DNA from 2 places in the Marinobacter sp. LQ44 genome. Region 2 is predicted to be linked to the other one. Evidence: riboswitches for the same ligand, from Rfam matches in the RefSeq annotation. Region 2 holds a riboswitch; the other holds the start of a gene.

Region 1 (3,687 bases), 310 kb from region 2:
GTGACGGCGGAATAAAAAAGAGGTTGTTTCGCTCTGTCGCAGTGATACTGGGGAATGCCTGCCAGCGCGCCAGCCAGTGGCGATTCTCCTCACCCATTCCACCCGCCAGAATGGCCTCGGGATTCGCCGCAATCACCGCTTCCGCACTGATCCTCGGCACTAGCCGGTCCAGCTTACCAAACACGTTATCACCACCGCAAAGTTCAATCATTTCACCGATCAGGTGCTGGCTGTTGACCGTCATCAGGGGCTCATCCCAAACCTGGTAAAACACCGGCACCGGATCAGCCTTGGCGTACGCCTCCTGCAAGTCGGCAATGCCCTGACGGAATCGCTCCGCCTCTGCAAAGCCTTCTGCTTCAGTACCTGCCAGTATGGAGATGCGCTCAATGGTGTTGGAGACAGCTTCAAAACTCCGGGGTTCAATGGAGAACACCGGGACGCCCATATTCTTGAGTGTGACCAGCTGCTCCGTCGGATTCCCGGTTACCCAGCCAATCACAAGATCCGGCTGCAGCTCCAGCAGCCGTTCCATATCCATGCGGGTATGGCTACCCACTGAAGCGACCTCTCGGGCTGCCGGGGGATAATCGCTGTAAGCCACCACGGCAACTACCTGATCACCGGCGCCCGCCGCCCATGCCAGTTCTGTCGCCCCAGGCGAAAGTGCGGCAATGCGTTTTGCCGGGTGTTCCAGGCATATCTCCTCGCCCAGATCATCCGTGGCGCAGACATAGGATGCCAGGGCCGGAGATGCCAGCAGCATCCAGCCGAGCAGTATGCTCACACCCTTAAGCTTTCCCACTGGCGCCTCCCCGGCAAGATTATGCAGTTTTATCGGAAGTCATAGCGAATCGAAAGAAACCCTGCGGTTCCCGCCGCCAGGTAGCCTGAACCATCAAATCGGGTTGCCGTCGCGTATTCCTTATCCGTAACGTTCTGAAGCGTCAGCCGTGCTGTCCAGTCCGGAGCAAACTCCCATCCTGCACGGAGGTTGAAGGTGACGTAACCTGGTAACCGATTCTGATTATTCGCATCGTCGTAGCGGTAACCACTGGCCAGAGCGGTGCCTCCCAGGCTCCAGGCGCCCATTTGGCGGTCCAGGTCTACCCGCAGCGATTGGTGACTGCGACGACGCAGGCGGTTATCCGTGTCACGATCTCGCGGATCCATCAAGGTGAGCTTGACCCCAAGATCCCAACCGTTCGCACGAAGACCGGAGGTCAGCTCCGCCCCACGAATACGGGCTTCACTTACGTTGGCAGGCCGGAGATCCCCGTTGATGCTCTGTAGTTCAATCAGATTCTCTACGTCCAGCTGATAAAGAGCGGCATCCCAGTACCAGTTCTGGTAACGACCGCTAAGCCCCAGCTCCACGGACGCGCCTTCCTCCGGCTTGAGATCCGGGTTGCCGGCATAACTGCCACCGAAATCGAAGATCTCCAAAGGATAGTAAAGATCATTGAACGTGGGCGCCCGGAAAGAGGTGCCATAACTCAGCCGCACCCGATGGGAACGGTCAAACGAGTGGCCAAGGGCAATGCCACCGGTTTCCTGTCGACCGTATGCCTCGTTGTCGTCGCCGCGAAATGACAACTGAATATCGGAAGGGCCGAAGTTCAAGCGCAGTTGGGTGAACAACGCGGCATTGGTGCGACTGTTCTCATCGAACTCGATGGTGCTTTTCACTTCGTCGGATTGTAGCTCTCCCCCGACCGCAAGCTCGTGCACGCCGGCGGTGAACGTATTTTCCCATCGTGCGGTTCGGGTTTTGGTGTTGAATACCGAATCCCCGGCAGTGCGGAAGCTCTCCTGCTCGTCAGCGGACTCTGAAAGCTGGATGGACGTCGCCCAATAGTCACTGACGGGTGTGTTCAATGTAACGCCGAGCGTTCTGATCATAAAATCCGTGTTGCCGCCGTCAAACTCCGTGTTGCCCTCTGACTGCAAGATGACAAAGCTGGCCTCTCCGCCACTCGGCAATTCATGGACCACACGCCCGACGCCAGCGGTGTTGCGAAAGCCTTTGTCCTCGTCACCCTTCACAATTCTGGTGCCATCGGTTTCCTTGTGCAGCCCGCTGAGGCTGAAACGGGTCGTGCCATGAGTCGCCGATGCCCCAGCACTGGTCTTCTGAGTGTTGAAGTTGCCTGCACCAGTTTCAACCCAACCTCGGTTGCCGTGCTTTGGATCCAGTGTGAAGGCCTGTATGACACCGCCTACCGCGTCAGCCCCGTAGAGTGCACTGCGGGGCCCCCTGACGATTTCCACGCGCTCGACCAGATCAGCAGGAAAATACTGCCAGGGCGCGCCACCGCTGGTGGCAGAACGAAGGCGCACACCATCCACCAGAAAGACCGTGGAATCATTCGCGGTGCCGCGGGTGAATACACTGGTGTTCTTACCATAGGAACCGTTGGTGACCAGATCAATGCCCGGCTGCGCCGCCAGCAGATCTGTGAATTCGGCAGGCGCCTCACGACGGATGGCTTCTTCTTCAATGACCGTCACCGAAGACAGGCTTTCGCCCACCGTGCGGGGGCCAAGCGTGGCAGTTACAACAATAGGCTCGAGAGTATCCAGGTCGGTTTCAGACTCTGAACCCGCCGCCGGTAGGGCAAACGGTAGGAACACAAGGGCAGACAGGACTTTGGAACGCTTCATTTCTTCACTCGCTTCGCACCGCACTCACCCGTGCGGTTGATACTGATTCATGCGGAGGAGAAATGTCTGTTTTGACGGAGGGTGGAGGGGCGTCGATCAGTTGCATTGGCCGGTTCACCCACCGCCGCTGCCCTCCGCAACGTAGGTGTCTGGAACTCATGGCTCCACATTCCAGGCCGGTCTCCGGGCTCCCAGGTGGAGCTGTTGCTCCGGGGCAATCACCTTCCCATGCCAGAGGCACAGTGGCGCATCGGATTGCCTTTCACCTGATTACCGTTGCGGGGGCAGCGCCGGGTTTTCACCGGCTTCCCGTTTCACTCGTTGCATTCGCCGGACTATCGCCAGTCCGGTTGGAATGCTCAGAGCACCTGAAATTGCCGGCAAGACTATCAACCGGGGTGGGGGTGGTCAATGAGATATGTTAATTCAGACAACGCACTTCCCAGACGTTGCCACCCGGACTCATCAGGCGGCAAACCGAAGCGCAGGGCTGACGGCTCATCAAACCACCGCACCAGGATGGCACGACGGGCCAACTCGTCGGCTATTTGTGCTGCCTTTTCGTGATGGAGCGTGCGAAACAGCAACGTGCCGGTAGCTGCCGGCATGCCAGATGTCCTGAGCAGGCCGTCCATCCGCAGCCGTGACGTCTGCAGCCTGCCCCGCGCCTCTATCTGCCATGCCCTGTCAGCCAGAGCTCTTGCCATCAGGTAACGCGCCGGGCCACTGACGGTCCAGGGGCCCAATTCAAAAGCCACCGCACGGGTCAGCTCAGGTTCAGCCAACACAGCCCCAGCGCGCATTCCGGCCAGGCCGAAAAACTTGCCCAAGGATCGCAGAAGTATCAGACCCGGCGCACCCGCCCAGGGTTCCAACCCAAACCCGGGCTCTCCCTCAACAAAGGCCTGATCAAGTACCAGCCAGCCCCCACGTGCCTGCAATCGTTGGTGCCATAGCAGAAGACGGGCCGGATCGACCAGTTGCCCGGTCGGATTATTCGGCTGTATCCACACCACAACATCC
Region 2 (3,687 bases):
CCGCGTACGAGAACGAGAACATACACAACCGCTGGCATCCGGACATTCCTATGGCGGCGATGGTCAAGCCCGGGGACGACTTCATCCTCGAGTGTTACGACTGGACCGGTGGCCAGATCAAGAACGACGACAGCGCCGACGACGTGCGCGATGTGGATCTGACCCAGGTTCACTTCCTGTCTGGCCCGGTGGGCGTGGAGGGCGCAGAACCCGGCGACCTGCTGGAAGTGGACATCCTCGACATTGGTGCCTTCAAGGACAGCCAGTGGGGCTTCAACGGTTTCTTCTCCAAGAAGAACGGCGGCGGCTTTCTGACCGAGCACTTTCCGGAGGCCCAGAAATCCATCTGGGACTTCAACGGCATGTTCACCAAATCCCGCCACATCCCCAACGTTGAATTTGCCGGCATGATCCACCCGGGCCTGATCGGCTGTCTGCCGTCCAAGGAAATGCTGGCGGAGTGGAACAAGCGCGAGAAAGAACTGTACGACACCGAGCCGGATCGGGTGCCCGGCCTGGCGAACCTGCCCTACGCCGATACCGCCCACTTGGGCAAGCTGGCGGGTGATGCCGCTAAAGAGGCGGCGCTGGAAGCCGCCCGCACTGTACCGCCCCGGGAACACGGTGGTAACTGCGACATCAAGGACTTGTCCCGTGGTTCCAAGGTGTATTTCCCGGTCTATGTAAAGGGGGCAGGCCTGTCGGTGGGCGACCTGCACTTCAGCCAGGGCGACGGCGAGATCACCTTCTGCGGCGCCATCGAAATGGCCGGCTGGATTCACCTGCGGGTGAACCTGATCAAGGACGGTATGGCCAAATACGGCATCAAGAACCCGGTCTTCAAACCCAGCAGCATCAAGCCGCGCTACGAGGACTATGTGATCTTCGAGGGCATCTCGGTGGATGAAGAGGGCCAGCAGCACTACCTGGACGTGCACGTGGCCTACCGCCAGGCCTGCCTCAACGCCATCAACTACCTGACGAAGTTCGGTTACACCCCGGCTCAGGGCTACGCGTTGCTTGGCTGTGCGCCGGTGGAAGGCCACATCAGTGGCGTGGTGGATGTGCCCAACGCCTGCGCCACCCTGTGGTTGCCGACCGAGATCTTCGACTTCGACATCAACCCCACGGCGGAAGGACCGACCAGGAAGGTCACGCCGGGCACCGACGTACCCCTTTCACCGGACAAGGAGTAAGCCATGCCACTGTACGACTACAAATGCCGGGAACACGGGCTGTTCCAGGAACTGGGGGCCATGGCCGAAGCCGGTAACCCGGCCCATTGCCCCACCTGCAAGGCGCTGTCACCCCGGGTGATTGTGCTGCCGCCGGAGCTCCTGGCCATGGACCCGGCCCGCCGCAACGCGGAGGCGCGGAATGAGAAGGCGAGGCACGAGCCCATCATCTCCACCGCCGACCAGCGGGCCCGGGACGCCGAGCACCGCAAGAGTTGTGGCTGCAAGAAAAAGTCGGACGGTAAACACATGCTGTTCTACACCGCCGACGGCAAGAAGATGTTCCCGTCTATGCGGCCCTGGATGATCAGCCACTGACCATTGCTTTCACGTGTTTGGCCCCCTTGAGGGGCCTTTTTTATGTGGACCTGTCCATCAGGTATTGTCTTGTTTGTAATACCCCTATATAGTGACCAAATCCTTGGTTAACTACCATATATTGTGATCAAACTCTGATCATTTTGATCGCAGGGTAGTCGGGAATCCGGTGAGAATCCGGAACTGACGCGCAGCGGTATTGGGGAACGAGCGTGGCAAGATGACACTGGCGCAAGTCGGGAAGTCGCCACGTTAGGCAGAGCTGAAAGGTTCACGCCCCTGAGTCCGAAGACCTGCCAGGGATCAGAAGCCCCCCATGGGTTTCTGGACTGCACCTTCGCGATTCAAGGGTGAGCAGATTGGTCAGGCCTGCCTGTATTCGGGGCAAGGTGTGCCACTGCGTTCGCGAGGGTGAAACGGAACCAACGCGAATTCAGGAGAGCACCATGACAGCCACTGCCATTGCCGAACCCCCGGCCCCCGCTACCGATACCCAATCCCTTCAAGTTATTAAACGCAACGGCACCCTGGTTGGATTCAATCCCGCCAAAATCAGTGTGGCGGTGACCAAAGCGTTCCTGGCCGTGGAAGGCGATAAAGCCGCCGGCTCTGCCCGCATCAACGACGCCGTGCATCGGGTAACCGAACAGGTGGTGCAGGCCATCAGCCGGCGCCTGAAAGCCGGTGGCAAAGTGCATATTGAAGACATTCAGGACCAGGTGGAACTGGCCCTGATGCGGGCCGAAGAGCAAAAGGTGGCCCGGGCTTACGTGCTCTACCGGGAAGAACACGCCCGCAAGCGCGCCAGTGAAGAACCGGTGGAAGCGCACCCGCACCTGACCGTGAAAAAGAGCGACGGTAGCATCGCGCCGCTGGATCTGGGACTGATGAAACAGCAGGTAGAGCAGGCCGCCACCGGGCTGGACGGCATTGACGGCGAATCCCTGGTGGAAGACGCCCTGCGCAACCTGTACGACGGTATCGAGGGCACCGAAGTGCTGACCGCGCTGATCATGACCGCCCGGGGCCGCATTGAGCGGGAACCGGACTACAGCGCCGTGACCGCCCGCCTGCTGCTGGAACAGCTGCGGCTGGAAGCCGCCGAGGCCCTGGGCCTGCCCCGCAACCAGACGCTGGCGGAGACTTATCCACAGGCGCTGACAGCGTTTATCCACGCCGGTATCCGCTACGAATTGTTGGACGAAGCCCTGGCGGCCTTTGATCTGGAACGCCTGGCCGAAGCCCTGAAGCCCGAGCGGGATCTGCAATTTGGCTTCCTCGGCCTGCAAACCCTGTACGACCGCTACTTCCTGCACTGGAACAAAGCCCGCCTGGAACTGCCCCAGGTGTTCTTCATGCGTGTGGCCATGGGCCTGGCCCTGCGGGAAGACGATCCCAACGCCCGCGCCATCGAATTCTACAACCTGCTGTCCAGCTTTGATTACATGGCCAGCACGCCCACCCTGTTCAACAGCGGCACCCGCCATTCCCAGTTGTCCTCCTGCTACCTGACCACCGTGCAAGACGACCTGGAAGGCATCTACGGCGCCATCAAGGATAACGCGCTGCTCTCCAAATGGGCCGGCGGCCTGGGCAACGACTGGACGCCAGTACGTGCGCTGGGCTCCCACATCAAAGGCACCAACGGCCAGAGCCAGGGCGTGGTGCCCTTCCTGAAAGTGGTCAACGACACCGCGGTGGCGGTGAACCAGGGCGGCAAGCGCAAAGGCGCCGTGTGTGCCTACCTGGAAAGCTGGCACCTGGACATCGAAGAATTCCTGGAACTGCGCAAAAACACCGGCGACGAACGCCGCCGCACCCACGACATGAACACCGCCAACTGGGTGCCGGATTTGCTGATTGAGCGCATGCGCGAAGACCGCGACTGGACCCTGTTTTCCCCAAGCGATGCGCCAGACCTGCATGACCTGTACGGCAACGCCTTCCGGGAACGCTACGAGCATTACGAAGCGCTGGCGGAGCAAGGCAAGATCAAGCTGTTCAAGAAAATCCCCGCCAAGCAGCTGTGGCGCAAAATGCTCACCGTGCTGTTTGAAACCGGCCACCCCTGGATCACCTTCAAAGACCCCTGCAACCTGCGTTCCCCGCAGCAGCACCAGGGCGTAGTGCACAG

The links. Region 2 has a riboswitch for cobalamin ahead of ASQ50_RS11075 (ribonucleoside-diphosphate reductase subunit alpha). Riboswitches for the same ligand answer to the same signal wherever they lie in the genome.
Region 1: linked by a shared signal. The riboswitch ahead of ASQ50_RS09765 (TonB-dependent receptor domain-containing protein) and the one ahead of ASQ50_RS11075 (ribonucleoside-diphosphate reductase subunit alpha) in region 2 are both predicted to bind cobalamin.

Annotation. Positions count from the first base shown of each region.
Region 1 covers NZ_CP014754.1:2,095,945-2,099,631, forward strand. The annotation lists gene ASQ50_RS09760 (cobalamin-binding protein) at 1-766, opposite strand, end outside; gene ASQ50_RS09765 (TonB-dependent receptor domain-containing protein) at 835-2,664, opposite strand; cobalamin riboswitch at 2,821-3,025, opposite strand; gene cobD (threonine-phosphate decarboxylase CobD) at 3,054-3,687, opposite strand, start outside.
Region 2 covers NZ_CP014754.1:2,401,401-2,405,087, forward strand. The annotation lists gene fmdA (formamidase) at 1-1,196, shown strand, start outside; gene ASQ50_RS11070 (zinc ribbon domain-containing protein) at 1,200-1,553, shown strand; cobalamin riboswitch at 1,672-1,869, shown strand; gene ASQ50_RS11075 (ribonucleoside-diphosphate reductase subunit alpha) at 2,000-3,687, shown strand, end outside.